One region of the Achromobacter sp. 18P8.1.1 genome, then DNA from elsewhere that is predicted to be linked to it. Evidence: riboswitches for the same ligand, from Rfam matches in the RefSeq annotation. Region 1 holds a riboswitch; the other holds the start of a gene.
The links. A riboswitch is a leader RNA that binds a small molecule or an ion and turns the genes downstream of it on or off. The one in region 1 is predicted to bind manganese.

Region 1 (15,707 bases):
CTTGCTGACCACCTTGAGCGCATCGCGCGGCACGTTGTAGGCGTCCGGGCTTTGCACCAGCCAGCCGCCGCCCACGCGCTTGATGTCCATGGCGTTCTGGCCCACGCCCATCGGCACTTCCAGCACGCGCACGTTCTTCTTGGCGGCCAGGATGGCCAGCGCGGCGCCGTCATACGCCGGGGCCAGCAGCACTTCCAGGAACTGGGCACTGACGGCTTCGGCCGTCGCGGCGTCCACGGGGCGGTTGAAGGCGATGATGCCGCCGAACGCGGAGGTCGGGTCGGTCTTGAATGCTTGCTGGTACGCGCCCAGCGTGTCGGCCGCCACGGCGACGCCGCAGGGGTTGGCATGCTTGACGATGACGCAGGCAGGCACGTCGAAGCTGCGCGCGCATTCCCATGCGGCATCCGCATCGGCGATGTTGTTGTAGGACAGTTCCTTGCCCTGCAACTGGCGGTAGTTGCCCAGCAGGCCGGCCGGACGCTGCGCGTCCACGTAGAAGGCGGCGGTCTGGTGCGGATTCTCGCCGTAGCGCAGCGCCTGCTCCTGCTTGACCTGCAGGGTCAGCGTGCCGGGCCATTCGGTGCGCGCCGGGACCGCTTCCTGGGCCGGTTCGGCTTCGGTCAGGCTGGTCAGGTAGGCGGCGATGGCGCCGTCGTAGGCGGCGGTGTGGGCGTAGACCTTCGAGGCCAGCGCCAGGCGCAGGCCGTAGGAGGTGCTGCCGTTCTTGTCCATTTCCGACAGCACACGCGAATAATCGATCGGGTCGATCACGACCGTCACGCCGCCGGCTTCCGTGCCGTGGTTCTTGGCGGCGGCGCGCAGCATGGCCGGGCCACCGATGTCGATGTTCTCGACCGCATCGGCGAACGTGCAGTCCGGCTTGGCGACGGTTTCACGGAAGGGGTACAGGTTGACCACCAGCATGTCGATGCGATCGATGCCCGCCGCCTTGATGGTGTCCATGTGCTCGGCGCTGTCCCGGCGCGCCAGCAGGCCGCCGTGGATCTTGGGGTGCAGCGTCTTGACGCGGCCATCCAGGATTTCCGGCGAACCCGTGTGGGCAGCCACTTCGGTGACGGTCAGGCCGGCGTCGGCCAGCAACTTGGCGGTGCCGCCAGTCGACAGCAGGCGCACGCCACGCGCGGCCAGGGCGCGGGCAAATTCAACGATGCCGGTCTTGTCGGACACCGAAAGCAGGGCGGTTTCGATTTTCATGGTGGGGGACGGGAGTCGGGCGCAGCGCCTTTCTCGTTCAGGTCGGGATGGGAAATCGGAGGACGGGGCGGACGGCGCCCGGCAAGGGGCCGTCCACGCGGAAAAGCTATACCTGGATATTGTGCGCCAGCAACTTCTTGCGCAGGGTGTTGCGGGTGATGCCCAGCATTTCGGATGCCCGCGACTGGTTGCCGCCCGACCGCTCAAGCGCTACTTCAAGCACCGGGCGCTCCACACAGCGCATCACCATGTCCCACATATCGTGGGGCTCGGATTCACCCAAGTCTTCGAAATAGCGCTCCAGGCTGGCGCGCACGCATTCTTCCAGGACATCTTTCTTGCTCATTTGAGTACAGATATTTTTATGTTGGTGTTGAGGCGGTCATGCCGCCAGCAGGGCTTCTGCGACCGGCGCCGGATGGGGCTCGCCGTCGCGCGAGATGATGTCGAACCAATCAGACACCGCCCGCCACTGGTCGCGGGTGTTGTCGATCAGGTTCATGCGGGCGCAGAACGAATCCGCGCCCGGCAGGCCGTCCAGATACCAGCCGATATGCTTGCGCGCCGTGCGTACGCCGGTGTGCTCGCCATAGAACCGGTAATGGTCGTCGAGATGTTCGAGCAACAGCTCGCGCATTTCCCCATAGGAGGGAGGGGCCAGTGTTTCGCCCGTGCGCAGGTAGTGGTCGATTTCGCGGAAAATCCAGGGACGGCCCTGGGCCGCCCGGCCAATCATGACCGCGTCGGCGCCAGTGTAATCCAGGACGTGCCTGGCTTTTTCAGGTGAGTCGATATCCCCGTTTGCGATCACGGGAATCGTCAGCTCGGCCTTGACGGCGCGGATAGTGTCATATTCCGCCTCGCCCGTATAGAGGTCGGCGCGCGTGCGGCCATGCAAGGTCAGGGCCGCGATGCCGGCGTTTTCGGCCAGTTTCGCCACGCGCAAGGCGTTGCGGCTTTCACGGTCCCAGCCGGTGCGGGTCTTCAGCGTGACCGGCACGCCCAGCGGCGCGCATGCCGACACGACGGCGTCCAGGATGCGGACGATCAGGTCTTCGTGGCGCAGCAGCGCCGAGCCGGAGGCCACATTGCAGACCTTCTTCACCGGGCATCCCATGTTGATGTCGATGATCCGGGCGCCCTTGCCGGCGTTGAAGACGGCGGCTTCGGCCATCATGGCCGGGTCGGCGCCCGCGATCTGCACGGAAATGGGGGCGATCTCGCCGTCGTGGTTCAGGCGGCGGGACGTCTTGACGCTATCCCACAGCTTGGGGTTGCTGGCGGCCATTTCCGACACGGCATAGCCGGCCCCCAACTTCTTGCAAAGTTGCCGGAAAGGGCGGTCCGTCACGCCCGCCATGGGCGCGACAAGAACGTTGTTGGGAAGGGTCCATTGGCCTATGCGCATGGTCACATTTTAACCGGCTCGATCGAACCCCCGTTTTCAGCTGGCAACAGCTTGGTAACAAACGGGGGCGAAAGCAGTCGATTCCGACCCCCGGGCGGGGGCGGAACGAGAGCGGAATCAGGCGCGGAAACCTTGCAGCAGATGTTGGGCCAGCGGCGCGCGCAACGGGGAGGCCAGATCCATCCCCAGCAAGGCCAGCCCGCACGCATGCTCCACCGGGGCCAGGCCGGTGGCGAACACGCGGGGCATCAGGTCGGTCAGGCCGGCGGTGATGAAGCGGTCGACCTGGCGCGCTTGCGCGAACTCCGCCAACAGGGCGGTGGGACTGGCCTCGGGGCGGGCCAGCCAGCCCGCCAGCGTCTGAGCCAGGCGGGCGGCGTCGCGCAGCCCCAGGTTCAGGCCCTGGCCCGCGACCGGGTGGAGGGTCTGGGCGGCATTGCCGATGGCGGCCACGCGGCCTTGCACTTGCGCCCGGCGGGCGGCCAGCGACAGCGGAAAGACATGGCGCGGCGCCTGGCTGGACAGCCGGCCCAGGCGGTCGCCGAAGGCGGCCGACAGCGCCTTCGAGAAAGCCGTGTTGTCCAGCGCGGCCAGTTCGGTGGCGCGATCCGGGGCGCTGCACCACACGACGGAATAGGCATCCGGCGTCTGCGGGTGGGGCAGCAAGGCCAGCGGTCCTTCGGCGGTGAAGCGTTCCCAGGCCCAGCCGCGGCGCGGCAGGGTGGCATGGGCGGTGGTCAGCACCGCGTGCTGGCCGTAGTCGCGGCGTACGTCGGCCGCGCCCGCGCCGTCGGACTGCACGGCGACCTGGCAAAGCAGCGTGGTGTCGCCCTGCACGATGCGCACTCCGCCCGCGTCCTGGCTGTCCACGCGCGCGGCAGGACCCGGCAGGACGGTGACGCCACAGGCGGCCACGCATTCGTCCAGCTTGGCGTGCAGCCCCGAATAGGCGACGACGCTACCCAGCTGCGGCACGCCGAAGTCGGTGTTCTGGATCACGGTGCGGCCCAGCCGTCCGCGCTGCGAGACATGAATGTTGCGGATGTCGGCCGAACGTTCGGGCCAGGCATGCAGCGATTCCAGCAGCACGCGGCTGCCATGGTTCATGGCCAGCACGCGGGGGTCGGCCGCGGGCACGGCCGCGGCCGGCGTCGCCGGGGCGGGCGCAGCGCCCGCGAGCAGCGCGATGCGCGCCGGATCCGGCGCCACGCGCGCCAGCATCAGGGCCAGAACGCGGCCCACGGGGCCGGCGCCAAGAATCGCAATGTCGAAGGCGGGTGCAGTCATGTCCCGATTTTAACCGTCCACTACAATCCGGGACAGCCAGCGCGGTGGGTCGCGCGGCCCACCCCACCCGGTTGATCGATATGACGCAGGTTCAGGCTTCCCCTTCGCTGTCCGCCGTATCCGCTCGCCGCCCGCGCGGCAAAGTCGCCGTGGGGCTGCTGGCCTGCCTGTTCGGCTGGCTGGGCGCCCATTGGTGGTATCTGGGCCGGCGCCACGCCTGGCTGGTCACCGCACTGTCGCTCGTCTGCCTGTTCTGCGCGTTTCGCTTCTACCCCGTCTGGTACGACAACCCCGCGTTCTTCCTGGTCTTCATTCCGATGATCGACGGGTTCATCGAAAGCGCGGTGTTCTCGCTGATGCCGGACGAGAAATTCGACCGTCTGTATAACCCCGAGCTGGGCCGCCCCACCGCCACGGGATGGGGGCCGGTGCTGGTCGCCATCCTGGCCTGCCTGGTGGGCTCGGTCGTCTCGATGTTCGCCATCGCCATGGTGGTGGTCTACGTCTGGGTGGCGATGGGCTGGCTGGACGGGCTGGTGCTGTAGGGTCGGGGCTGTGGGGCCGGCTATTCGCGCATCAGCGCTTCGATCTCGCTGGCCTCTACCGGCACGCCACGGGTGATCAGTTCACAGCCTTCATCCGTCACCAGCGCATCGTCCTCGGTGCGGATACCGATATTCCAGTAGATTTCCGGCACGTCGTCCGCCGGGCGCACATAGATGCCCGGCTCGATCGTCAGCATCATCCCGCGCTCCAGCTTGCGCCAGGGGCGGTCGGCGCCCTGGGCGGGGCCCGGCTGGCGGTAGTCGCCCACGTCATGGACGTCCAGGCCCAGCCAGTGGCCGGTGCGGTGCATGTAGAAGCGGCTGTAGTCGCCGGATTCCAGCACCCCGTCCAGCGATCCCTTCAACAGCTTTAAGTCCAGCATGCCTTGCGCCAGCACGCGCAGCGCGGCTTCGTGGCCGTCGTTGAAGGTGCGGCCGGGGGCGGTGGCCTGGGCCGCCGCTTCCTGCGCCGCCACCGTCAGATCGTACAGTGCGCGCTGCGGGCCGCTGTAGCGGCCGTTCACGGGAAAGGTCCGGGTGATGTCGCTGGCGTAGCTGTCCACCTCGCAGCCGGCGTCGATCAGCACCAGGTCGCCGTCGCGCAGCACGGCTTCGCCCGCCGGGTAGTGCAGCACGCAGGCGTTGGCGCCCGTCGCGACGATGCTGTTGTAGGCCACGGCCTGGGCGCCGTGGCGACGGAATTCATACAGCAGCTCGGCTTCCAGCTCGTACTCGTGCATACCGGCGCGGGCGACGCGCATGGCGCGCGCGTGCGCCCCGGCCGAGATCTTGGCGGCGCGCCGCATCGCGGCGATTTCGGCCGGGTCCTTGATCAACCGCATTTCCGCCAGCAGCGGGCGGATGTCCTGTTGGCGCGAAGGCGGCGCGTGGCCGGCGCGGCTGGCGTCGCGCGCCGTAGCCAGCCAGCGGTGCAGGCGGCCGTCCGTGCGCTTGTCGCCGGCTAGCGGCGCGTACAGGGTGGGGTGGTCCAACATCAGCGTGGGCACCACTTCGTCCAGGGCGTCCAGCGCGTGCGCATCGTCGAAACCGAAATAGGCGGCGGCCGCTTCGGGGCCGAAGCGCTTGCCTTCCCAGATCTCGTGTTCCACGTGGCGCGGGCGGCAGAACAGCACGGCGCGGTCGGTCGCTCCTGCGATCAGCACCAGCCAGGCACCGGGTTCGGTGAACCCGGTGAGGTAGAAGAAATCGCTGTCGTGACGGTACGGGAATTCGGCGTCGCGGTTGCGGATTGCCTCGGGGGCGGTGCTCAGGATGGCGATGCCGCCGCCGTCGGCGCGCATCCGGTCCATCAGGCGTTGGCGCCGGGCGGCGAAGGGGGCGATGTCGGCGGGAGGCAGGCTCATGGCGGGCAGGGGCGCGAACCCCGCGAAGGTGTGGATGCGGCTTACTTTACCCCGCTATCGCGCGGAAACAACAGCGGGTGGGGTTCCCGCGGCGTCCGCGCGGGATTCACTGGACCGTCAGATTCGCGCTGCTACAATCGCGGCTCTGTCATTGGGGAGTAGCCATCCTTTGTCCCCAAAGGAGTTAGCGTCAACAGACTTGGTGGTTCAGGGCCGCGTAGCGGTTGCTAGAACTCCATGGCGCTAACGGTTTCCATGCAAGCGGCCTGCCCGCCGCATGGATCAGCCAGGCGAGACCTTTGGCCGCGTTGCGTTCACCCTAGCCGGGCGAGCCGCAGCGTCGCGCCAATTGGTTTCTGCTCGTCCGGCTGCGTTCATATGTTGCTCACCCTGTTTCTGTTTTTCCTGTCTGCGGCAGTGATTTACTTCGCCTGCGAATTCTTCGTCAATGGCGTTGAATGGGTCGGACACCGCTTCCATCTGGGCGCCACCGCCACCGGCACCGTGCTGGCCGCGTTCGGCACCGCATTGCCGGAAAGCGCGGTCACCTTCATGGCCGTCATGTTCGGCGACACCCCGGAGCAGAAAGACATCGGCGTCGGCGCGGCCATGGGCGGCCCCCTGGTGCTGGCGACCCTGGCGTACGCCGTAGTGGGCTTCGCCCTGTGGCGCGCTCGCCGGGGCCAGACGACGCAAGCCAACTGTATCAACGCGGACCAGCGCCGGCTGGCCCGCGACCAGGCCTGGTTCATGGGCATCTTCATCTTCAAGGTGGGCCTGGGCCTGCTGGCCTTCGCGTGGAAGCCCTGGCTGGGCATCCTGTTCCTGGCGACGTACGGCCTGTACATCAAGCGCGAACTGAGCCATGACGAGGAACGGACCGACAGCGAGGACCTCGAGCCGCTCAAGCTGCGCCCCCGCGATGAGGACCCGACCATGTTCTGGGCCGCGACGCAGACGATCCTGGCGCTGGTGGTCATCGCGGGCGCCTCGCACGTGTTCGTCAACCAGATCGAAGTGCTGGGCATTTTCATGGGCGCGTCGCCGCACGTGGCCGCCTTGCTGCTGGCGCCCGTCGCCACCGAATTGCCCGAAATCATGAATGCGCTGATCTGGGTGCGCCAAGGCAAGGAACGCCTGGCGCTGGCCAACATCTCGGGCGCGATGATGATCCAGGCCACCATCCCCAGCGCCTTGGGTATTTTCATGACGCCGTGGCTGCTGGATGCCCCCTTGCTGGCCGCGGGCCTGTTCACGATGCTGTCGATCGGCCTGCTGTGGCTGCGTTTCCGCCGCTCGGTGATGAGCGTGCCGGCGTTGTCGGCGGTGGGCGGCTTCTATGCCTTGTTTGCGGCATATCTGGGGTGGCACTTCTACGCCTGATCCCGGACCCTGGTGCGAATTGCGGCGCAGGCTCAGCGGGGCCTGCGCCGCTTTTGCATTTTTTGGCGGTTTTCCGGGCAGTTAAGGCCCATAAACCTTGTCCATCAGTGGAAACCCGCGTAAACTTCCGTGGTTATCCATCCCAGGAGCAGTCTTCGTGAATACCGATTCCGGCGAAAGTAGTCGATCTTGCATCGACCTCGCTGTCTGACAGGAAACACGCAGAACTCCATCTGCCGCATCCTGTCATGCAGGTTGCGGCGTATCCCAAGCCTCGGGCGCGAGTCCAGGCAATAGCGCAGGCCTTCGGCTTGCCGGGAATCTCCCCAACGTAAACCGCCAGAACCGCCGCTTGCCGCAGCGCCAGCGTTCGTGCACGTCTTGTGTTCGTCCGTCATGCGCCGCGCAGTTGCGCTCGCGTACTCGCGATCACGCTCCCCATTCTTGCAATGGAGGTCGTTATGCGTTTCTTCGACTTGTTCCTACGCCGCGCTGGCGTGGACCGCGCCACCGCCCTGGGCCGCCGCCGCGGCACTTCGCGCTTGACGGTCATCTGTCCGCGCGACGAACTGGGCGCCTTGCGCAAGCAGATCTGCCTGGACTTCAGCGCCGCCGGCCTGGATGTCTCGCAAGTGCAGATCGACCAAGGCCAGGACCCGAGCATGGCGTCGGCTTGCATCACCGTCAATTGCCCCCCGGAACTGCGGGCGGAACTGATGTCGCAAGCGCGCCGCCTGAGCGCCAATCCCGCCGTGCGCCACGTGCATTTCGGTGCGCAAGCCGCCGCAATGGCCTGACGCCAGCGCCTATCCCCACAGGAGAGATCATGCCTAGTGCCTTAGACCCCGAACCTCGATCGCGCCAAGTGCATGGCGCCGGCATGCCTGTCTGACCTGTCATCTCCCTGCGAGCCGACCGGCCGGACAGTCATCCCGGTTCCGACGGACTCCGCAGCAAAGAATCCCCGGCCACGCCCCCAGAGGCCAACGGCGCCGGTTCCGATTCCCTAGCTAGCCCCCTTTCCGTTTTCCGCACCCGGCGCGACTTCGACGCGATCCGGACACCGGCAACTTTGCCCCGGTGCCTGCGCACGCCTGTACGTGGCGGATTGACGGCTTTCCCGCGAAAGCCGCGGCCCGCTGCTGCCCGCGCGCAGGCCGAGGGGCAGGCGCGCCCGTGTCTCCGACAACAACACTAAAAACCGGAGCACTCCGATGTTTACGTTCCTGAAATCGTTTTTTTCTTCCGCCGCCGGCCGACGGCGCGCAGGCCGCCACTTCCGGCGGTCCCCCATGCTTGAGCAAGGCGGCCATACCGTTGCGGCGTCCGCCGCTTCCGACACGTCGCGCCGCGCCAACCGCCGCATGCTCGACATGTCCCGCATGGGCATGGATGCCTTGTTTTCGCTGCTGGGCAGCGGCCGGGGAGGCCTGTCGGAAGTCCAGGCGCAGACCGCGCGCGAGCGCCACGGCGCCAACGAGGTCGACCACGAGAAGCCCCTGTCCTGGCCCGCCCACCTGTGGCTGTCCTACCGCAACCCGTTCAACCTTCTGTTGACCGCGCTGGCCGCCCTGTCGTGGCTGACCGATGTGTGGATGGCCGAACCGGACGACCAGTCCTGGACGGCAGTCGTGATCATCGGATCGATGGTCGTGATTTCGACGGTGCTGCGCTTTGCGCAGGAACTCCGTTCGAACCGGGCGGCCGAGGCGCTGAAGGCCATGGTGCAGAACACCGCCACCGTGCTGCGCAGCGGCCCGATGGCGTCAGCGGGGGACGGCACCGGCCACCGCCCCTACGGCGCGCCCCTGCACGAGTCCGGCTCGCGTCAGCTGGAAGTGCCGCTGGCGGAGCTGGTGCCGGGCGACGTGGTGCTGCTCTCCGCGGGCGACATGATTCCCGCCGATTGCCGCATCCTGAACGCCAAGGACCTCTTCATCGCGCAGGCTGCTCTGACGGGCGAATCGCTGCCGGTCGAAAAGCATGCCATCCAGCGCGTGGAGACCGGCAATTCGCTCGAGCTGGAGAACATGGCCTTCATGGGGACCAATGTGGTCAGTGGCTCGGGCAGCGCGCTGGTCGTGGCGACGGGGGCCAACACGTATTTCGGCCAACTGGCAGGACGCGTCACCCAGGCCACCCGCGCGCCCACGCAGTTCCAGCAGGGCATCAACCGCGTCAGCTGGGTGCTGATCCGCTTCATGCTGGTCATGGCGCCGATCGTCATGCTGATCAACGGGTTCACCAAGGGCGACTGGCTGGAAGCGCTGCTCTTCGCGCTGGCCATCGCGGTGGGGCTGACCCCCGAGATGCTGCCGATGATCGTCACGGCCACGCTCGCCAAGGGCGCATTGCGCATGTCGGGCCGTAAAGTCGTCGTCAAGCGGCTGGATGCGATCCAGAACCTGGGCGCGATGAACGTGCTGTGCACCGACAAGACCGGCACGCTCACGCAGGACCGCATCGTGCTGGAGCGCCACACCGACGTCTACGGCACCACCAGCGACGATGTGCTGGCCTACGCCTACCTGAACAGCTACTACCAGACCGGCCTGAAGAACCTGCTGGACGTGGCGGTGCTGCAGCACGCCGAAGTGCAGCGTCGCCTGAACCTGGCATCCCGCTACCGCAAGGTCGATGAGATCCCTTTCGACTTTTCGCGGCGCCGGATGTCGGTGGTGGTCAACGAGACCGAAAATGGCCGCGACCACCACGAACTGATCTGCAAGGGGGCGCTGGAAGAAATGCTGTCTGCCTGCACGCGGTTGCGCGTGGGCAGCGAGGTGCACCTGCTGACCGATTCGCGCCGGGCGGACATCCGCCGGGTGACGGCCGAGCTGAACCGCGACGGCCTGCGGGTGATCGCGGTGGGCGTCAAGGAAATGCCGCCCACGCAGGAGGTCTATGGCGTGGCGGATGAATCCGACCTGGTGCTGGTGGGCTATATCGCCTTCCTGGATCCTCCCAAGGAATCGACCGGCCCCGCGCTGGCGGCGTTGAAGGCCTCTGGCATCGAGGTCAAGGTGCTGACGGGCGACGTCGAACTGGTCACGCAGAAAGTGTGCCGTGAAGTGGATTTCGAGGTACGCAAAGTCTATCTGGGCGCCGAGATCGAGGCCATGAACGACACGCAGCTTGCCGCCGCCGTACTCGAAGCGAACGTGTTCGCCCGGCTGACGCCCGCCCACAAGGAGCGCATCGTGCGCAGCTTGCGCGCGCAGGGCAATACGGTGGGTTTCATGGGGGACGGCATCAATGATGCGCCCGCCCTGCGCGCCGCCGACGTGGGTATTTCGGTGGATTCCGCGGTGGATATTTCGAAGGAGGCGGCCGACATCATCCTGCTGGAAAAGAGCCTGATGGTGCTGGAAGACGGCGTGATCGAAGGCCGCAAGACCTTCTGCAACATGCTCAAGTACCTGAAAATGACCGCCAGCTCGAATTTCGGCAACGTGTTTTCGGTATTGGTGGCCAGCGCCTTCCTGCCTTTCCTGCCGATGCTGCCCATTCACCTGCTGCTGCAGAATTTGATGTACGACATTTCCCAGACGGCGATTCCGTTCGACAATGTCGACGAAGAACTCCTGAAAAAGCCGCAGCAATGGGACCCGGACGGCTTGGGCCGCTTCATGGTGTTCTTCGGTCCGATCAGCTCCCTCTTCGACATCGCCACCTATGCGCTCATGTGGTACGTGTTCCAGGCCAACGCGCCTGAGCATCAGACGCTGTTCCAGTCGGGCTGGTTCGTCGAAGGCTTGTTGTCGCAGACCTTGATCGTGCATATGATCCGCACCCGCAGGATCCCCTTCCTGCAAAGCCGTGCCGCATGGCCGTTGATGGCGATGACGCTCATGGTGGTGGTCATGGGCCTGATCCTGCCGTTCTCGCCGCTGGCTGAATACTTCCAGCTGCAAGCGTTGCCGTGGAGCTACTTCCCGTGGCTGGTGGGCATCTTGTTGAGCTACTGCGTGCTGACGCAACTGCTCAAGGGCATCTGGGTACGCCGCTACGGCTGGCAATAAGTCTGTGCATGCTGCGGCGGGCCGCAAGGCCCGCCGCCATCGGGAGAAGAACATGAGAATCGCATTCTGTGCCGCCGCGGTGGCAGGCGGCCTGGGGCTGCCGCTGGCGGCGCTGGCCGCCGATGAGGGATACGGCGTGCACCTGTACGGCATCGTGGACGCCGGCATGGCCGTGACGAGCGTGTCGGGGCAGGGCAGCCACAGCGGCCTGCTCAACGGCGGCCTGACGGATTCCCTTTGGGGCTTGCAGGGCGCCGAGGACCTGGGCGGAGGCTGGCATAGCCGTTTCCAGTTGGAAAGCGGCTTCAACCCGTCCAACGGCAACGCGGAGGAAGACGGCCGCTTGTTCAACTACGCGGCGTGGGTCGGGATTGGCCACGACAGCCTGGGCGAAGTCCGGTTCGGGCGCCAGCACACGATCGGCCAGCTTTACGGCAACGCGCTGGAAATCGCCTCGTGGAAGGACATGGGCATGGGCGCCACCTTCAAGGCGTCCGACAATTTCCAGTTGAGCAATATGGTCAATGTCACCTCGCCTACCTGGAACGGGTTGCAGGTGGGCGTCGGCTATTCGTTCGATGCCGGGGACCAGGGCCAGTTCCGCACGAATCAGAACAATCGCGCGCTGAGCATGGGCCTGAAGTTCGAAAGCGGGCCCTTGCTGGCCGTGGCCACGTGGGACCAACTGCGGTTGGCCCAGGCGCCCGAAGGCAGTGGCGGACGGCCCCAGGCGCTGCAATTGGGGGCCTCGTACGATTTCGAAGTGCTCAAGCTGTCCGTGGCCTGGTCGCGCCAGAAGAACGGCTATGCGGGGCTGGACGGGGGCGATCCCGACGGTTTGGGGCTGGGCTTGGGTCCGGCGCCTTTCGTGCGTGGCGGCACGGTCGACGCGTGGCTGGCGGGCGTCAGCGTACCCGTCGGCCCGGGCGCCATCCTTGTGCAATGGTCGCTGGCGCGGCCGAACTGGCATTGGGACAACGGTATGACGGCGCGCAATGCGCAGCTTGCGACCTTGGGTTATACCTACGCGTTGTCCCCGCGCACGACGCTATACGGATTTGCCGGTTACGCGTCGAACTACACGCTGGACAACCAGTTCGACCCCGCCAATTCCCACACCACGCGTGTCGGCGCGGGCATTTCGCACCATTTCTGATCCCTCCGGGCCACCGGAGCACGGGCTGGCGGGGTCTACTACAATCGGCGGGGATGGCGCATCGCGCCCGTCCCGTCTTCCCCGATGTCTTCCGGATGGCCCGTATGGATAGTCTTGAATGGCTCATACCCTGGGAGTTCTCTCCCACGCTGGTCGCTTCCTTCGTAGTGGCGATCGTGCTGTTCGTGCGCGGCCAGCGGGTTCACCATGTGACGGGTGCGCGCCGCGTCTTTTTCTGGGCGGGCCTGGTACTGCTGTACCTGTCGATGCATACGCGGGTGGACTACTACGCCGAGCGCATGTTCTTCATCCACCGCATCCAGCATCTGGTGCTGCACCATCTGGGGCCGCTGCTGGTGATGGCGGCGTTTCCGGGGCAGGTCATGCGGGCAGGGCTGCCCATGGCCTGGCGCATCCGGCTGCGTGATTTCCTGCGCACGGGCACGGGCCGCGCCACGGTCGCGGTGCTGACCAACAAGATCTTCGTGCCGACGCTGTTCGTCTTCCTGGTACTGGTCTGGCTGATTCCGTCGGTGCAGTTCTATTCCATGCTGGACTGGCGCCTGTACCGGCTGATGAACTGGTCGGTCGTGATCAGCGGCTTCATGTACTGGAACCTGATCCTGGACCGCCGTCCCGCGCCTCCTGCGGCCATGACGCCGGGCGGCCGGGTCATCTCGCCCGTGCTGACGATGCTGCCGCAAATGGTGGCGGGCGCGGTCATCGCCTTCACCGAAAGCGACATCTATCCCTTGTTCGAGCTGTGCGGCCGCGCCATCGCGATGTCCGCCCAGACCGACCAGACCATCGGCGGCCTGACCATGTGGATACCGGCGGCGCTGGTGGAGGTGATCGGCTTGATGGTGGCGCTGGGCACCTTGATGCGCCTGTCAGGCAAGGGCCGATTGCGCAAGGTTGACCGCGAGGCCCGCGCACGGGCCAAGGCGCGCGCGGCGGCATCCGCTTAGCGCGGCCTTGCGGCCTGCTTATTCCGGCAGCAGGCCGTGGTACTTCTTGCCCAGGGCCACGGTGGCCTGGAACATGCCCGCCTTGTTGCCGCAGTCGTAGCGCACGCCGTCGAAGCGGTGCGCAAACACCGCGCGTTCGCGCATCATCGAGGCGATGCCGTCGGTCAGCTGGATTTCATTGCCCGCGCCCATCTTGGTGGAGCGCAGGTGATCGAAAATGGCGGCTTCCAGCACGTAGCGGCCCACGACCGCCAGGGTGGACGGCGCAGCGTCGGGTTCGGGCTTTTCAACGATATGCGTGACGCGCTCGGTCCGGGCATCCAGCCGGGTATCGCCGCCGCGCGTGGCCACGATCCCGTATTTACGGGTGTCGGCCCGCGGCACGTCCTGCACGCCCAGTACGCTGGCGTTCTGCGCCACGGCGATGTCCACCAGCTGCTTCATGGCGGGCGTGTCGGCGTCGATCAGGTCGTCGGCCAGCAGCACGGCAAAAGGCTCGTCGCCCACGGCGGGGGCGGCCGACAGCACGGCGTGGCCCAGGCCCAGCGGGGCCGATTGCCGGATGTAGAGGCAATTCACGTGCGCAGGTAGAATGCCCCGCACCATCGCCAGCAGCTCGTGCTTGCCCTTGCTTTCCAGGTCGGATTCGAGCTCAGGCGCGGAGTCGAAGTGGTCTTCGATGGCGCGCTTGTTGCGGCCGGTCACAAAGATAAGATCGGTGATGCCCGCGGCAACGGCCTCTTCCACGGCATATTGAATCAACGGCTTGTCGACCACGGGCAGCATTTCCTTGGGCATCGCCTTGGTGGCGGGCAGGAAGCGGGTGCCCATGCCGGCGACAGGGAAAACGGCTTTACGGACGGGACGCATTGAGACCTCGTTTGGGGTATCGGTGAAACATTTTAAGCTCATCGCTATCATAGGCTTATGAACCGCAGGAAAATGCCATCCATTTGCTCTATTGCGAAACGGGGTGCGATTGCCGGACTGTGCGCCGCCTTGCTCGCCCCCTCCATCCCCGTCGCTGCCTGGGCGCAGCCGGTGGGCCTGCCCACGATGGGCGCCGCGTCCGCTGCCGATCTTTCGCCCATGCTGGAACGCAGCCTGGGCGAAGCTATCATGTCGCAAGGCCGGCGCGACCCGACTTACGTCGACGATCCTGAACTCAGCCAGTATCTGACCACCATGGGCCGCAAGCTGGCGGCCTTTGCGCCTGGCGCGGTGCCGGAAGTGGAGATGTTCGGCGTACGCGACCCCGAAATCAATGCCTTCGCCATGCCCGGCGGCTTTATCGGCATCAACACCGGGCTGATCGTCTCTTCGGGCAGCGAATCCGAGCTGGCCGCGGTGGTGGCCCACGAAATCGGCCACGTCGTGCAGCGCCACATCGCGCGCGGCATGACGCAGCAAAACCAGAACGGCATGCTGATGCTGGCCAGCCTGGCCGGCGCGCTGCTGGCGGCCCTGGCGGGCGGAGGCGGCAACCTGGCGATAGGCGTGGCCGCCTTCGGCCAGGCTGCGGCCATCAACCGCCAGCTGGGTTTTTCCCGCGATGCGGAACGCGAGGCCGATCGCGCCGGCTTCCAGATGCTGACCAAGGCCGGGTACGACGCCGAAGGCATGTCGCAGATGTTCTCGCGGCTGATGAACGCCTCCCGCCTGAACGAAGGGGCGGGCGGCGGCTCTTGGGCCAGCACCCACCCGCTGTCGATCGAGCGTATGTCCGATGTGCAGAACCGCGTGCGCTCGGCGCCGCCGTCGCGCCACGTGGATTCGGACGATTTCTGGTACGTGCGCGCCAAGATGCGCGTGGTGCAGGGGCGCGATGCCGTCAGCCTGCGCTCGGCCGGTCAGCAGTTGCAGGACGAAGCCCAGGCCTTGTCCGGCGTGCGCCAGTCGGCCGCGTATTACGGCCTGGCCCTGCAGGCCTTCCAGCGCAACAACCTGACCGAAGCCGACCGCCTGTGGAGTCTGGCCACGGCAGGGGGGCGCAATTCTGCCCAGTTGGCCAAGCTCAGCGTCGATATCGCGCTGGCCCGCAAGGAGTATCCGCGCGCGCTTGAACTGGCGCAGTCGGCCACCAAGCGCTGGCCCGACCAGCGCGCGCTGGGCATCGCCTACGCCCAGGCGCTGCAAAGCAACGGCCGCCACGCCGAGGCGCAGGACTATCTGCGCGCCAAGATCAAGCAGTGGGGCAGCGACGAGCCGAGCCTCTATCAGATGCTGGCGCAAAGCGAGGAGCGCAACGGCAAGCCGGTACAGGCCCGGCGCGATCTGGCGCGCTACTACCTCATGACCGGCGCATTCGCGGCGGCGGAATCGCAGTTGCAGCAGGCGCGTGGGCTGTCTACCGACT
Region 2 (15,707 bases), on a different contig from region 1:
GTGCATGGACCTGAACCACGACGCCTGCTATAGCGCCATCCAAGTGCGCGATGCCCGTTACGACGGCCGCTTCTTCACGGCCGTCAAGACGACCGGCATCTATTGCCGCCCGGTGTGCCCGGCGCGTACGCCGCTGTCGAAGAACGTCAAGTTCTTCTCGACGGCTGCCGCCGCGCAAGAGGCCGGCTTTCACCCCTGCCTGCGCTGCCGGCCCGAGACGGCGCCGGAAATCGGCCCAGGACACGAATTGCCCGACAGCGTGGCGCGCGCCTTGCAACTGATTGAACTGGGCGCGCTGGACGACGACGGGGTGGATACGCTCGCCCAGCGTCTGGGCGTGGGGGAACGCCAATTGCGCCGCCAGTTCCGCCAGCATCTGGGCGCCTCGCCCGTGGCGGTAGCCCAGACGCGCCGCGTGCTGCTGGCCAAGCAACTCATCCACGAAACCCATCTGCCCATGGCGGAAATCGCCTTCGCCTCGGGCTTTGGCAGCATCCGCCGCTTCAACGAGATTTTTCTGGATCTGTTCGGGCGCGCCCCGGGCGAGCTGCGCCGCTCGGAAAAACCGGAGGTATCCGCCGGCCGGCACGGCGAGATCAAGCTGCTGCTGCGCTATCGCCCGCCCTACGATTGGGAGGCCATGCTGGCCTTCCTGCGGTTGCGCGCCATTCCCGGCATCGAACACGTGACAGAGGACACCTACGCGCGCACGGTCAGCCTGGACGGCCACCAGGGCACCCTCACCGTGCGCCCCGGCACCGGCAATGCGCTGCAGGTCACCGTGCGCTTTCCTCGCCTGCAGGCGCTGCCCGCGATCATTGCGCGGGTGCGGCGCGTGTTCGACCTGGCCAGCGACCCGGTAGCCATCGCCGCGCAATTCGCTGGCGACCCAGTCATGACCTCGCTGATCCAGGCCAGGCCCGGCCTGCGCGTGCCCGGCGCCTGGGATGGATTCGAATTGGCGATGCGCGCCGTCCTGGGGCAGCAGATCACCGTCGTCGCGGCCATCCGCCTGGCCGGCAAGCTGGTGGCGGCGCATGGCGCGCCCATGGCCGAACCCGAAGGCGCGCTGACCCATGTCTTTCCAGAGCCCGCGGTCATCGCCGCGGCCGATCTGGCCACGCTGGGCATGCCCCGAAGCCGCGCCGCCACGCTCTCCGCCGTGGGCGCCGCAGCGGTGGCGGACAAGCACCTGTTCGACGCCGGCAGCGGGCTGGAAGAAGCCGTTGCGCGCCTGCGCCAGATCAAAGGCGTGGGGGAATGGACGGCGCAGTACATTGCCCTGCGCCAGCTGCGTGAACCCGACGCCTTCCCGTCGGCGGACATCGGCCTGATCCGCGCGTTGGAAAAACTGGAATCGCGGGAAGTCACGCCCGCGCAGCTGTTGGCACGGTCCGAACAGTGGCGGCCGTGGCGTGCCTACGCGGCACAGCATTTGTGGACCGCGTAGGCGCTTGCGCGGGCCGCTGCTAGCGCTGGTGGCCCAACGAACGTTCGAAGAAGAACCGCAGCATCTCGGCCGTGGCATCCGGACCGGATTGGTCCGTATAGGATCCGCTTGCCGACCCGCCGGCCCAGGCATGACCGGCGCCATGGATCTCCCAGCGTTCGGCGCTGATGTCGCCCTTGGGGTTGCGGTACAGGTACCGGGTGCTGTGGCGTTTGCCGCCAGCCCCCGGCACGCGGCAGGTCTCCACCGGTGCGGCTGCCCCAGCGCTGGCCGCAGCCACCGCCTGGCCATTGCCCGGATGCACCGTTGCGTCGCGGTCCCCGTGAAAGACGATCGTGGGCACCCCGCTCGCGGCCTGCCCCGCCGTGTGGATGCCGGCGCCCTTCATGGCCGAGAGTGCGGACGGCAGATCCGTCGCCACACCGGCCGCCAGCCCCGAATGCACGCCCGCGGCGGCGAACAGGTCGGGATAGGCGCCCGCCAGGATGGCGGCCATCGCGCCGCCCGCCGACAAGCCTGCCACGTAGACACGCTGCGGGTCGATCGCGTGCGAGTCGATGACGGCGCGCGTCATGCCGGCCAATATTTCAGGTTCGCCCCGACCCCGCTGCTGATGATTGTGCTTGAACCAGTTCCAGCATTTCTGCGGATTGGTCTCGCGCGACTGCACGGGATACAGCACATAGAAGCCCTGCGCTCGCGCGGCCTGGTTCATGGCGGTGCCGGCAGCGAAATCGTCGGCGTCCTGCGTGCAACCGTGAAGCATGACGACCAGCGGACGGGGCTCGGCGCCCGCGTTGGGCGGCACGTAAAGCTTGTAGCTGCGGTGCCCCCCTGCGTTGCGGAAGGATCCCGCGGTGAACGTGTCGCCTGCCGTGGCCGGCTTGTCCGCAGGCGGGGCAACGTCGTCGACCGCAGCCGTTGCCGTTGCCGTCGCCTTTGCCTTTGCCGTAGCCGACCGGGCGGCGGGTTCGGGGACCTCCCAAGCCTCGACATCGATGACGTCGGAATCGTCCTCGCGGGCAGGCGCGGCAGTTGCCCCGCCCCGCAACGCGGCCTGGATGGCGGCAGTCGCTGCGGCCAGATCGCCGGAACGTGTGAGCCGGGTGGCCTGGTTCATGAGTTGCTGGAATTCGGGGTGCATGGCGTTACCTTGACGGCTAGGGGGAAAGTCAGCGGATGCGCTGACGCAGGGCAGCTTTGACGGCGGCGCTGGCATGCAAGGCGCCCAGGACCGTCACGGATTCGATGGTGGCAAGCGCCAGTTCGGGGGTGACGTCCGGCGCGATGGTCGCCAGCCCCAGCACCCGGATTTGCAGCATTTCCCCCGCCGCCTGAACCGCAAGCAGGTCCTGCGAGGTGTAGTGCTGGATGCCCAGAACCAGCGTCTTTCGGCTGACCGCCTGACGAACGGCTTCGCCGTGCGTGGCCAGTTGATTACGGATGGCTGTTCGTATCAGGTCGGTGCGGTTCGCATAGAACCCTTCCTGCACCAGAAGATCGATATGGCCCAAGTCGACGTACCCGAGATTGATGGTGATCTTCTCATCGGGGGGCTTGGGAACGGAGGCGAGGGACGGAGGACGAGGAGGCATGACGGAATATTAAAACCATCCACTTGGATGGCCTATGGATGTTTCAATTTGCCATATTTGAGGCCTTGCCGTCGCGATTTGCCGGTGCGCGACCCGATCGGCCATTCCCCCGCCCGCCTTGCGGTCTGTCATACGCCCGACGGCCAGCTCTGCTAGACTGCGTTCACTCTTTGGGGAGTAGCCGCCTTTCAGCCTGTTCTGAAAGGGCTTACGTCAACATTCTTGGCCCTAGCCGGCCATGGCGTAAGCGGCATTGCGCTTGGCGAGACCACGGACTTTTCACACGACGCTGGGCGGTGTGAAGGGTCTGTGCCGTTCTCGCCCAGTTGGACCCCTCTCTCCATGAATGCCCTCTCCCTCATTGTTCTTGCGTTCGCCATGTCGACGGACGCGTTCGCGGCCGCCATCAGCAAGGGCGCCGCCCTGCACAAGCCCCGCCTGCCCGAAGCCCTGCGCACCGGCGTGATCTTCGGTGTGATCGAAGCAATCACACCTGTGATCGGCTGGGGACTGGGTTCAGTCGCGGCAAAGTTCGTGGCCGACTGGGACCACTGGATCGCGTTCGGGATGCTCTGTATTCTCGGGGTGCTGATGATCCGCAACGCCTTCAAGGAAGAGGACGAAGACGCCGCGCCGGTCGTCCGCCATTCCTTCTGGCTCCTGGCCGCGACCGGATTCGCCACCAGCATCGACGCGATGGCCGTAGGCGTCGGCCTGGCATTCGTCGACGTGAACATCGTGGTGGCCGCCATCGCGATCGGCCTGGCCACCACCTTGATGGTGACGATCGGCGTGATGCTGGGCCGCGCGCTGGGCAGCGTGGCGGGCAAGCGGGCCGAAGTGCTGGGCGGCATCGCGCTGATCGGCATCGGCTCGCTGATCCTGTACGAGCACCTGACGGCGGCGGCCGCGGCGTAACGCCTCAAGGGTTTCAGTCTTCCAGCAACCCCAACGCCCGAAGCTCGGCGATGGCGCCCTTCTCCGCGTCGCGCCGCGCTTTGGGGGCTGCCAGCGACGCGGCCAGCAGCAGCGTCTGGTCGCTTGACTCGTCGAAGCCTCGCAGCACGCTATTGGTCACGGGAAACGCCTGGGCAAAGCCCGCGCCCAGCGCCTGGTGGCCGCCATAGCGCCCCTGCTTGTCCAGGATGACCTGCGTCTGCGGATCGCGCTTGATCAGATGCAAGGGCACGCCCTGGCACCGCAAGCCCAGCAGCTTGGCCTCGCTGATGTCCAATGCCCAATCGGTTTCGGCGTAGAACGCCGCCCGCGCCGACGCGAACTGCTCAAGCAGGCGGGCATCCGTGCAAAACGCAGTCGGCGCCAAGTTGAGATTGAGCTTGCCGATCTTTCCGACGAGCTTCACCCGGCGAAAGAACGAGGCCCAGACCAGCAGAATGGGATTGGTGGAAAGGTCTTCCACCACCACGTCCTCGAAGATGCAAGGCATGATCTCTGAATTCACTGCGCGGCATTGGGAGATGCGTACCCCCTGCACGCGCGACATGCGAGCCGGTGTCGTCACCATCGACAGCCCGCAATTGTCGAACGTGCAATCGTGCACGTGCAGGTCGCGAAGGTACGACCCGCCCTTGTCAAACGCCTTCCGAAATGCCGCGCCGTGGATGCTTTCCATGATCAATACGCGATTTTGACTGTTGAGGTCCAAGAGACGGAAATTTACTCCATCCTGGCCGTCTCCTGCGCCATCCACATGTCCCGATACCGGCCCCGAACGCTCATGAGCGCGGCATGGGTTCCCGACTGCGTCACGCAGCCGGATTCAAAGACCAGGATACGGTCGGCAGCCACGATGGTCGAAAGGCGGTGGGCGATCACGATCACGCTGCGTCGCCGCACCAGGGCATCGATAGCCGATTGCACGGCCAACTCGCTTTCGGTGTCCAACGCGGCGGTAGGTTCGTCCAGGATGACGATGGGCGCGTCTTTCAAGATGGCCCGGGCAATGGACAAGCGCTGGCGTTCGCCGCCCGATAGCCGGTTTCCCGCTTCGCCCAGCCGGGTCTGCCAACCCTGCGGAAGGCGTTCCACGAAGTCCAGGCAATGCGCCGCACGCGCGGCTGCGCGGATTTCCGCATCGCTCGCCTGCGGACGAGCCATGCCGATGTTGGCCAGCACCGTATCGTCGAAAAGATGCACGTCCTGGAACACCGTGGACACCAGGTCGTTGAGTTCCGCCGGCCGCATGCGGCGCAGGTCGACGCCGCCAATCATGACGGCGCCTGCCTGAGGATCGGCATGCCGCATGAGCAAACGCGTGAGCGTGGTCTTGCCCGAACCGGAGGGGCCGACCAGTGCCGTCAACCCGCGCGCGGGCAGATCCAGATTGATGCCGTGCAAGGCGGGAACCTTGCTGCCTGCATAGTGGAAATTCAGGTTCTCGATGCGGATCGAGGCATCGCGCGGCGCCTCGCCGGAGGCGGGCCATTGCGGCAGCGGCGCAACCGACAGCACCGATTCGACACGCGCGAGCGCGGCCTCGATAAGCGCGAACACGGCGGTGAAAGAGACGAAGGTCGCCAGGGGTTCGGCAAAGCGCAGCACCAGCACCAGAACCGCCGCCAGCAGCGCGGCATCCAGGCTGCCCTGCGTGACCCAGAGCGCGCCGCAGGCCAGGATGGCAAGCAGGCCGATTTCAATGACGCTGGCGATCATCAGATCGGGTTTGGCGCCGCGCCGTTGGGCGTCGCGCTGCACGCGTTCCACCGCTTCGAAGCGGTGACGCAAGCGCTCGTTTTCGGCGCCGGCCCGGCCTGTCGCCAGGCACACCGGAACGCCCTGCATGTATTCCAGGAGCTCGGCGCTCAAAGCGTCGCTGGCGTGTCCCGCCGCTTGCATGCTGTGATCCATCAAGGGCCGACGCCGACGATATAACGGAATGATGGCCGGGAACACCAGCAGCAGCGCCAAGCCGATGCGCCAGTCCAGCGCCAGCAGCGCCAAGGCAGCCACGGCAGGCGTCACCGCAGCGCTGAGGATCAGGTTCACCACGGTCAGCGCGTAATTCATTTGTTCGTCGACGCCGCCAAGCAGCTTGGCGGCAATCTCGCCGGTGCGATGGCTGTGCAAGGCCTCCAGCGGCATGCGCCGGAGTTGTTGGCCCAGGCGGATCCGCAGGTCATGCGAGGCGGCGGCCATGTAGCCGAGGTAATCGAATCCCTGTGCGCGCCAGCGCAGGACGGTGGCGGCCAGCGCCAACCCGGTTAAGGCCGTAAGCCAGGTGGCAGACGTCTGCCACGGGGCGCCATGAGCGACGGCGAGGAAAAGCGGCGCGATACACGCAAGCGCCAAGCCCTGCAGCACCGCGGCCGCCAGCAGCAGCGCAAGGCTTGCGCGCAAGCGACCCGCCTGCGGGCCAGCGCTGCGCATAAGGCGCCGATAGGTTTCGTGCCAGGAGGCGGGGCGATTTGTCATGGCTGTAGACCCAAGGTCCAGAGGCGAGCCCGCTGATGGCTGCTCCACAGCCGGGCATAGAGGCCATTGGCGGCAAGCAGGCCCGCATGCGTGCCGGACTCGGCCAAGCGGCCGTGGTCCAGGACCAGGATCTGGTCGGCGTGGCGAATGGTGTTCAGGCGATGCGCGACCATGATGACGGTCTTGCCGCGCATCAGCTCGGCCAGGGCGGCACCCACGGCGCGCTCGCTTTCGGGATCGGTGGCTGAGGTTGCCTCGTCCAACACCAGGATCGGCCGGTTCATCAGGATGGCGCGCGCGATGGTCAGGCGTTGGCGCTGGCCGCCCGAGAGATCCTTGCCGCCTTCGCGCAGCACCGTGTCGTATCCCTCGGGCAAGGCCGCAATGAAATCATGTGCCTGGGCGGCCATGGCGGCGGCTTCGATGTGGTGGCGGGCGGCATCAGGCCGGCCCATCCCAATGTTCTCGGCAACACTGCCCGAAAACAGGAAGGTGTCCTGGAAGACAAAGGCCACATGTTCGAACAGCACCTTGCGTTCCATGTCGCGCACGTCGACGCCGCCGATGGTCAACGTACCGGCGTCAATGTCCGAAAAGCGCGCGATCAGGCGGGCCACGGTGCTCTTGCCTGCGCCGGACGGACCGACCAGGGCTGTGACCTGCCCGGCCCTCGCGGTGAAAGTAAGCGCGTCGAGCACACGCTTGCCGTCGTAGCCAAAACTCACGTCCGTAAAGCTGACCGAACTGTCCACAGGCCGCCTGTCCGGCGCGCGCGCCGGTGGCAACGGTGCAATGTCCATCAGTTGCTGGATACGTGCGACGCTGATTTTCGCGCGGTCTATCATGTGGGCCAGCGACATCATCGGGAACATGGCCTCGGCCATTCCCATGCCGAACAGCAGCGCGGCCAGCCAGACCGGTAAGAACAATTGCCCCTGCGTGCCCAGCCAGGCACCCGTCCAGAGCAGCAGGGCAAGGGTGGGCAGCGGCCCCAGGATCGCAATGGAAAAACGCGCGGGAAAGCTTGCCTGGCGATACCAGTCTGTCAGCATGACGAGATAGCGCTCCAACGCACGATGATAGCGGCCGAATGTGGTCTGCCCCGTGTCGAAGGTACGGACGACGGGCATGGCCTGGACGTATTCGACCACCGCCGCGCTGACCTGTTCCCGCGCTTCGTGGTAGCGGCGGGTCATGACGCCACGCCCGCGCATCGCCCGCGACATGACCCATCCGCCTGCCAACAGCACGGCAATGCAGACCAGGGCCAGACGCCAGTCAAGCGCAAACAGCAGGACGGCGCTCACGGCCGGCATCGCATAGGCCCGGGCATAAAGCGGTGTGCTGTCCGCGACGAACGTATGCAGCGCCCGGACATCGTCATGCACCACTTTTGCTAACGCGCTGCTTCCCAGCGCCTGGATCTCGCCGAAGGACAGACGTGAGATATGCCGAACCAGACCGTTGCGCAGGATGACTTCCAGGCGGAACGCCGCGTAATGGGATTGATTGAAGGCCTGCAACCGCAGGATGTAGGCGATCACGGTGAACGCAAACGCGGCGATGAACTCACGCCAAGGATAGATGTCGGAATCGACCATCAAGGCCTTGACCGCCAACGCCAGGCCGGCCAGCGCCGCCAGGCTGGACAGGACACCCATCACCGCCAGCGCCATGGCCAGGCGAATCCGGCCGCGCACCGGATGCAGGATCTTCCAGGGTTTGCTCATGCGGCAGCCCGGGGCGTCCAACGCAGGCTGGCGATCGCGGCCAGCAGCGCCAAGATCACGGCAACGCCGATGACGCCGCCATAGCCGATGCGGCCGGCCAACATCGCGCCTGCCGACGTCAGCACCATCACGAAGCACTGGCTCAGGCTGACTTGCAGGGTGTAATCGGTCGCGGGGCTTGCCTGCGACGATTGATCCATCATCAAGGTGGCCAGCACGGTCGCGGCCGGGTTGTAGAGCAGGAAGTAGGCGACCACCGCCGCCCCCGCCACAACACTGCCGCCCCAACCCATTGCCGGCAATGCCAGGCCGGCGATGCCCAGCCATTGCAACAGCGCGGCGGCGACCATGGCACGCCGCCGTGAGTAGCGTCGCAGCAGACGGCCATACGCCAGCGCGGCCGCCAGGCCGGCCAACGATCCCAGCACATTGACAATCAGGCCGATGCTTTCCAGGGTCCACCCGGCGTCGACCAACGCGGGCATGACGATCGAATAAGCCAGGGCGCTGCCGGCCGGGTAGATCAACAGCAAGAGCAAGAGGCGCATGCGCCCAGGCCCGCGCCAGAAGCCGATAAGACGCGAATAGCCGCCAGGTTGCGCGGGGCGCGGCCACGCGGGCTCCTGATAGCGCAGCAACTGCAGCCAGGACACGCTTGTCAGCGCCGCCAGCGCCAGGCAGCAACCCATCCATCCGATGGTCGGGTACAGCATCAGCATCGCCCCGCCACCGACCAGGTTTCCCACCAGCCCGCCGCCGATCTGCAACCCGTTTCCAAAGCCGCGGTCGGCGGGGGTGAGCAGGCGGCAGGCCAGGCCATCGACCGCGATGTCCTGCGTGGCGGACAGCAGCGACGTCGCCAGGCACAGCAGGTAGATCGACGTGAAGTCGGCTTGCAGGTCCAGCACGCCGATCAGCGCCAGACACAGCACCATGCCGCCTTGGGTGAGGAGCAGCCAGCCGCGGTAATGGCCCCGCCGGCCGATGGCATAGCGATCGATCCAAGGCGCCCACAGCGCCTTCAGGGGCCACACCATGCCCAGCAGATACACAAGGCCGATGGTGTCGAGGCTGGCGCCGCGCTCGCGAAGAATGGCCGCCATGGCGACGACGAAGAACATCAGGCCCAGAAACTGGGTGCTGTAAAGGCTGGCCAGCAGACGCCAGGCACGGAGGGGTTGCACGATGCGGCTCCGGGTCAGAACGTGTACGACACGCCGACGCCCAGCGTCCTGCCACGGGCGGGCACACCGTAAGCCACGCTGGGCGGCGCGAAGTACCCATAAAGGTCGTACTGCTCGTTCAGCAGATTGCTGCCCCACACGTAGTATTCGGCGCGGCCATTGGCCAACCCCAAGCGGGCATTCAACAGGTGGTAATCGTCAAGATCGAAGTGGTTCTGCGGGTCGGCAGCACGCTTGCCGACATACTGGTAGTCCAGGCGGGCGTTCAGTACCGGCGCCGACAGCCCCAGGAATGCAGGCATGGCGTGACGGTACGTGACACCCAGCGTGCCGCTCCAGCGCGATACATCCGGCACGCGATTGCCGGATTGCACGTCGCCATCGCCGATTCCCGCCACGGTCGTCGTGATCTTGGCATCGATATAGCTCAACCCTGCCGTGAAGCCCAGGCCATTGTCCAGCCGGACGTTGCCCTGGAGCTCGGCGCCCTTGCTGCGCGTGTCGGCATTGAGCGCATTGACGACGTAGGTGGCCGAATCGTAGGAGAGCAAGTGGTTGTTGCGCACCTGGTTCAAATAGACCGAGCCGTTCAGACCGTAGCGGCCATCGGCGCTCAAGAACTTGAACCCGAGTTCGTAGGAGTTGGTTTCGGCGGCCTTGTACGGCTCGCTGTCGGCGGGCTGCGCGGCGTAGTCATTGAAGCCGCCCGGGTTGTAGCCGCGGCCGTAACTGCCGTAGAGCGTCGTGCTGGGCGTGAGGGCATAGGCAAGCGCCACGCGGCCCGTGGTGAAACTGTCGTCAAGCTTGCGGTGGTCGGTTTGAACGGCGCCGCCTCCGTGGTACTCGCCGGCATATGTCTTCTTCACCCACGACTGGCGCAGCCCCGTGGTGAGCTTCCACTTGCTGGCCAGGGAATAGGTCATCTCTCCGTAGATGCCGTAACGGTCCGTGTCGAAATCACGGTATTTGGCGCTGGCGTCGCCATAGGTGTTGCGCGGCGTGTCATACGAACGCGTTGCATGGGAATAGGACAGCCCCGTGACCCAGAACACGTCGCTACCCGGCAACGAGGCCAGGCGCAGATCCTGCGTAAACAGGTGCTCGCGGGCCTCGTCGACGTTCCAGAATTCGCTGGAACCACGCCCCATCGCACTCTGCAGGCGGCGGTCATAGACTACGGGCCCGATGTTGTAGCTGTCTGTATAGGCAGATGTCGCCGTCAGTTTCGCGCCGTCAAAGCGGTGATCGAGCTGGAGGGTGTAACGCTCGACGGTCTTTTTCGCGTCGTCCAGTAGCGACGGATCCATGTCCACCGTCGGAGGACGGCCGTAGGGCATCAACACCAGTTGTTCGCCCAGGTGCCGGATCTGATGGCGCTCGGCTGAGACCAGCGCGCTGGTGCGCGAGGTAAGGTCCCAAAGCAGGCTACCCCGAAACGCCAGATCGCGCGGCTTGGAGAGCGGTTGGTCGTTGCGGGCGTTTTCGATCCAGTGGTCGGAACCCCCGGCCCGTATCGCAAAGCGGCCCGCAAGCTTGTCGGTCAGCGGACCGCCGACCGCCGCCTCGGTCAGGAACTGGCGCTCCTGGCCGTACTCGGCGCGGGCATAACCTTCCCACTCCCGGGTCGGGCGCCGCGTAGTCAGATTGACGGCGCCGGCCTCGCCCATGCCGCCGAACAGCGTGCCTTGCGGGCCCTTGAGCACTTCGATCTGGTCGACGTCCAGCGTGCCGATGGAGATATGGCGCGTCGAAAGCGGGCTGCCGTCGACGTTCAGCGCCACCGAGCTGTCGTCCATGCTCATCGGGTACAGCGCCCCGACACCCCGGATGTAGATCGTGGAAACGTTGGCGCCGCCTGAGGAATTGACGTTCACGCCAGGGGTGGCGCGCAGCACTTGCTCCACATTGAGCATCCGGCGCTCTTCGAGCGTAACGCCGTCCATGACATTGACGGTATACGGCAGATCCTTATCGTTCTCGCCGGTACCGCGCGCATTCACAGTAATGGCTGGCAGCGCGGCCGCGTCGTCGGTGGATTGGGCCTGCGCGGGCAGGACAAGAGATAGTGCCAGCGTAGACAGGGAAAGCGCCGGCAAGGCAGGGAATCGCATGGGGGGCCTTTCAGGAAGGTCGGAGAATCGGGGCTCACACGACTGGCCGTGTCGTATTTGCGAGAGCAACACAAATGGATGATAATGATTTCCATTTGTATTTCTACCCGAATCGGATCACTCCCCCCGATCGGATCACCTTATCTGGTGCGTACCGTCATGAGTTCCGGCATGATCCCGCTGTCCCACGTTGTCACCGACACGTCGGTGTTGCGTCTTGGCCCCGGCAGCGTCTGCCACATCGCGCGCGTGCCGCTGCAGGAAGGCGCTCAGCTGGTCTATTGGCGCAGCGCCTTCAAAGAGCTGCTGGACATCCCGTTGCAGGATGACAGCGACTACGTCCATTTCAGCTTCAACAGCCGCATGCAAGGCCGCGCAGCCTGCCATTTCGAGCGTTGGGAAGGCGGACGTGAATTCGCGGTAAGCGAGGGCCTGGGCAGCATCAGCTACGGCCCGGGGCGGCGCGGGCATTACCGCCAGGAAGGCTGCCTGGACAACGTGACAGTCATGGTCCGGCCGGATGTCTTGAAGCGATGGACCCATGATTTCCAGGGCGACCTGGCTAACGGCCTGGCCTCATCGGCCTGCTTCCTGCACGGGCATGGCGGCGCCGAGCTGCAAAGCACGGCGCATCTGCTGGCGCAGAGCCTGTCGGGCAACGAGGCTGCCAGCCGCCACGGATTGTGGATGCAAGCTCAATCGTTGATGCTGGTGAGCCTGTTCCTGGAGTCCTGCGCACGGCCGCTGGCCGGCTTGTCGCTCAGTGTGCAGCGGCGGATGGCACGCGTGCATGAACATCTGCTGGCCGACCTGAGCCGCGCGCCGAGCCTGGCGGCGCTGGCCAATGATGTGGGCGTCAGCGTGCCGACATTGGTGCGGGCGTTCCGCCGTCAATACGGATGCAGCGTCTACAACTACTTCCAGTCCGAACGCATGCGGCAAGCCCGGGCGCTTTTGTTGCGCGGCCGCTTGTCCGTGGCGCACGTGGCGGCGGATCTGGGCTACAGCAACGCCAGCCACTTCACAGCCGCCTTTCGCAAGCAGTTCGGGATCAATCCGTCATCGCTGCGCCATGGGCAACGGGCTGACGACTAGCCCCCGTAGCCCCGGCTACCGCCCGTCGGCGTGCCAAGTGCCGCTGGCGCGTCACCAGGTACTGTCCGATCCCTTCTGGAAATACGCCACCAGGAAATCCACGAACACGCGGACCTTCGCCGATAGATGGTGGCGTTCCGGAAACACCGCATAGATGTCGGCCTGCGGCAAGGCGTAGTCTTCCAGCACGCGCACCAGCCGGCCGCTGCGCAGGTAGCGAGCCAGGTCCCACTCCGCGCGTTGCAGGATGCCCAGGCCGGCCAGCCCCCAGGTCAGCGTGACTTCCCCGTCGTTGCTGCTGAGGTTGCCGCGCACCTTCACGGTTTCGCTGCGGCGGCCTTTGGTGAAGCGCCACAGTCCGTAGGCGGCCTCGTTCTGGCGCAGCACGATGCACTGGTGCCGCGTCAGGTCGTGCGGCGTGGCCGGCACGCCGTGCGTCTTCAAGTAGGCGGGAGAGGCGCAGACCAGCCGCCGGTTGGGCGCGATCTTGCGGGCGATCAGGCGGGTGTCGGGCAGGTCGCCGAAACGCACCGCGACGTCGAACGCGTCCTGCACGAAGTCGGCGGGGCTGTCGGTCAGCTGCAGTTGCAGCGAAACTTCAGGATATTTCGCGGCGAATTCCGCGATGGCAGGCGCGATATAGCTGCGGCCGAAGCCCAGCGGCGCGTTGACCTTCAACAAACCGCGCGGGCTCGCCTGGCGGCTGGCGATCAGCTCGTCCAGGTCTTCGATTTCGCCCAGGATGCGGCGGGCGCTTTCCAGGTAGACCTCGCCTTCGGCCGTGAGGCTCAGGCGCCGCGTGCTGCGGTTGAACAGGCGCACGCCCAGGCGCGCCTCGATCTGGGCCAGCCGCTTGCTGACCGCGGCCGGCGTGACATCCAATTCCCGCGCGGCCGCCGACATGCCGCCGGCGCGCGCGAGTTCAACGACGAGTTGCAGCTCCGTGGAATGACCCATGAGCCGGCGACATCAATCGCGGAAGTTCTCGAACTGCAGGGGCAGGTCGACGTCGGTCTTCTTCAGCAGCGCGATGGCGGTCTGCAGATCGTCGCGCTTTTTGCCGGTGATGCGCAGCTTGTCGCCGTTGATCTGGGATTCCACCTTGAGCTTGGCGTTCTTGATGGCGGCGATCAGCTTCTTGGCCACCGGCTGTTCGATGCCCTGCTTGATCGTGACCTTCTGGCGCGCGCCGCCCAGGTTTTCCAGGGGGTCGGCCACGTCCAGGCAGCGCACGTCGATGCCGCGGGCCGACAGGCGGCCGCGCAGGATGTCGAGCATCTGCTTCAACTGGAACGCGCTGGAAGCGACCTGGGTCACGACGAAGCCTTCCAGTTCGAACTTGGCGTCGGTGCCCTTGAAGTCGAAGCGGGTGGAAAGTTCGCGGTTCGCCTGGTCGATGGCGTTGGTGAGTTCGTGTTTGTCGACTTCGGAGACGACGTCAAAAGTAGGCATGACACGGGTCCTGTTGGGTGATAAGTGAAAAAAGCGAATACATGCGTATCGCCTATTTTACCGGCCCCACGGCCCGTGTCCCCATCACCCCGTCAACACCAGCAGCCGCCCCGCTTGCAGCGGGTGTGCAATCACCTGCGCGTCGATCCCGTAAGCCAGATACAGGTTGGCCGGCGTGAGTACCTGCGCTGGCGTGCCCAGCGCGATGCCGCAGCCCCCGCTCAGCAGCAGCAGGCGGTCGCACCAGCGCGCAGCCAGGTTCATGTCGTGCAGGATCACCAGTACGCCCGTATTGCCGGCATGCGCCAGTTCCCACGCGCGGCCAAGCAGGTCGCCCTGATGCTTCGGGTCCAGGCTGGCCGTGGGCTCGTCCAGCAGCAGGTAGCGCGCTTCGCCCGGCGCCCGCGCGGCATGGCACTGCACCAGCACCCGCGCGAACTGCACGCGCTGTTGTTCGCCGCCGGACAGTTCGGGATAGCGGCGCCCGCCCAGGTGCGCCACGTCGGCCAGTTCCAACGCCTGCGTCACCAGGGCATCTACCTGGTCGGGCGGCAGTTCGGGAAACGGGTAGGCGCCCATGGCGACCACCTCGCGCACGTCCAGGTCGAAGGTCAGGCCGGGTTTTTGCGGCAGCACGGCGCGGCGACGCGCCTGCTCCCGATGCGGCATTGCAGCCAGCGCGGCGCCGTCCAGGCGTGCGTGGCCGGAGTCGGGCGTCAGTTCGGACGCCAGCGCGCCCAGCAGGGTCGACTTGCCCGCGCCGTTGGCGCCCAGCAGACCCACCACTTCGCCCGGGCGCACGTCCAGTGACACGTCGGTCAGGATGCGGGCGCCCCCGCGGGACAAGGTCAGGTTTTGCGCGGCAAGCGTCATCCGATCCTCCTTCCACGCGCCAGCAGCCACAGGAAGAACGGCCCGCCCACCAGTCCCGTCACCAGGCCGATGGGCAATTCCGCCGGCACGACAACCGTGCGGGCCGCCCAGTCCGCCAATACCAGCGCCAGCGCGCCCGCGATGACGGTAGCCGGCAGCAGCCAGCGGTGGTTGGCGCCCAGCGTGATGCGCACCAGGTGCGGCACCACCAGCCCGACGAACACAATGGTGCCCGTGGCGGCGACCAGCGGGCCGACGATCAGCGCGCTGGCCAGCACCAGCTTGGCCCGCACGCGTTTGAGCGCATAGCCCAGATGCTGGGCCTCGCGTTCGCCCAGCAGCAAGGCGTTCATGACGCGCCACTGGCTGACCAGCCATGCGCTCACAAGCAGGACCCAGGGGCCCAGGAACGCCAGCAGCTTCCAGTTGGCGCCGCCCAGGCTGCCCATGTTCCAGAAAGTCAGGTCACGCAGTTGCGCGTCGGTGGCAATGAAGGTCAGCACGCCGATCAGGCTGAACGCCATGGCGGTGATCGCCACGCCGGCCAAGAGCAGGCCCGCTACGCCCGGCACCCGCCGGCCGACTGCGTAGGCGCAGAGCGTGGCCAGCAGGCTGCCCACGAACGCCATCGGTGCCGTGACCCAGAACCCGCCCGAGAACAGCACGATGGCGGCCACCGCCCCCAACGCTCCGCCTGCTGAAATGCCGATCAGGCCGGGTTCAGCCAGCGGATTGCGAAACAGCGCCTGCATGGCGGCGCCCGATATCGCCAGACCCGCCCCCGT

Region 2: it holds a riboswitch for manganese, as region 1 does, so the genes downstream of both, mntP (manganese efflux pump MntP) here and AC27VE_RS01105 (sodium:calcium antiporter) in region 1, are expected to answer to the same signal.

The regions. Positions count from the first base shown of each region.
Region 1 is NZ_JBYOKH010000001.1:226,382-242,088, reverse strand. Features, by position in the region: gene purH (bifunctional phosphoribosylaminoimidazolecarboxamide formyltransferase/IMP cyclohydrolase) at 1-1,218, opposite strand, end outside; gene AC27VE_RS01130 (helix-turn-helix domain-containing protein) at 1,325-1,564, opposite strand; gene dusB (tRNA dihydrouridine synthase DusB) at 1,601-2,626, opposite strand; gene AC27VE_RS01120 (UbiH/UbiF/VisC/COQ6 family ubiquinone biosynthesis hydroxylase) at 2,744-3,913, opposite strand; gene AC27VE_RS01115 (TM2 domain-containing protein) at 3,994-4,458, shown strand; gene AC27VE_RS01110 (aminopeptidase P N-terminal domain-containing protein) at 4,479-5,822, opposite strand; yybP-ykoY riboswitch at 5,957-6,121, shown strand; gene AC27VE_RS01105 (sodium:calcium antiporter) at 6,201-7,205, shown strand; gene AC27VE_RS01100 (hypothetical protein) at 7,667-8,002, shown strand; gene mgtA (magnesium-translocating P-type ATPase) at 8,420-11,227, shown strand; gene AC27VE_RS01090 (porin) at 11,280-12,383, shown strand; gene AC27VE_RS01085 (cytochrome c oxidase assembly protein) at 12,479-13,351, shown strand; gene galU (UTP--glucose-1-phosphate uridylyltransferase GalU) at 13,370-14,221, opposite strand; gene AC27VE_RS01075 (M48 family metalloprotease) at 14,279-15,707, shown strand, end outside.
Region 2 is NZ_JBYOKH010000072.1:5,306-21,012, forward strand. Features, by position in the region: gene AC27VE_RS28870 (AlkA N-terminal domain-containing protein) at 5-1,450, shown strand; gene AC27VE_RS28875 (extracellular catalytic domain type 1 short-chain-length polyhydroxyalkanoate depolymerase) at 1,470-2,594, opposite strand; gene AC27VE_RS28880 (CopG family transcriptional regulator) at 2,623-3,045, opposite strand; yybP-ykoY riboswitch at 3,206-3,378, shown strand; gene mntP (manganese efflux pump MntP) at 3,388-3,963, shown strand; gene AC27VE_RS28890 (hypothetical protein) at 3,977-4,678, opposite strand; gene AC27VE_RS28895 (ABC transporter ATP-binding protein) at 4,723-6,402, opposite strand; gene AC27VE_RS28900 (ABC transporter ATP-binding protein) at 6,474-8,207, opposite strand; gene AC27VE_RS28905 (MFS transporter) at 8,204-9,391, opposite strand; gene AC27VE_RS28910 (TonB-dependent receptor) at 9,406-11,502, opposite strand; gene AC27VE_RS28915 (helix-turn-helix transcriptional regulator) at 11,674-12,597, shown strand; gene AC27VE_RS28920 (LysR family transcriptional regulator) at 12,649-13,554, opposite strand; gene AC27VE_RS28925 (YajQ family cyclic di-GMP-binding protein) at 13,567-14,049, opposite strand; gene AC27VE_RS28930 (heme ABC transporter ATP-binding protein) at 14,134-14,922, opposite strand; gene AC27VE_RS28935 (FecCD family ABC transporter permease) at 14,919-15,707, opposite strand, start outside.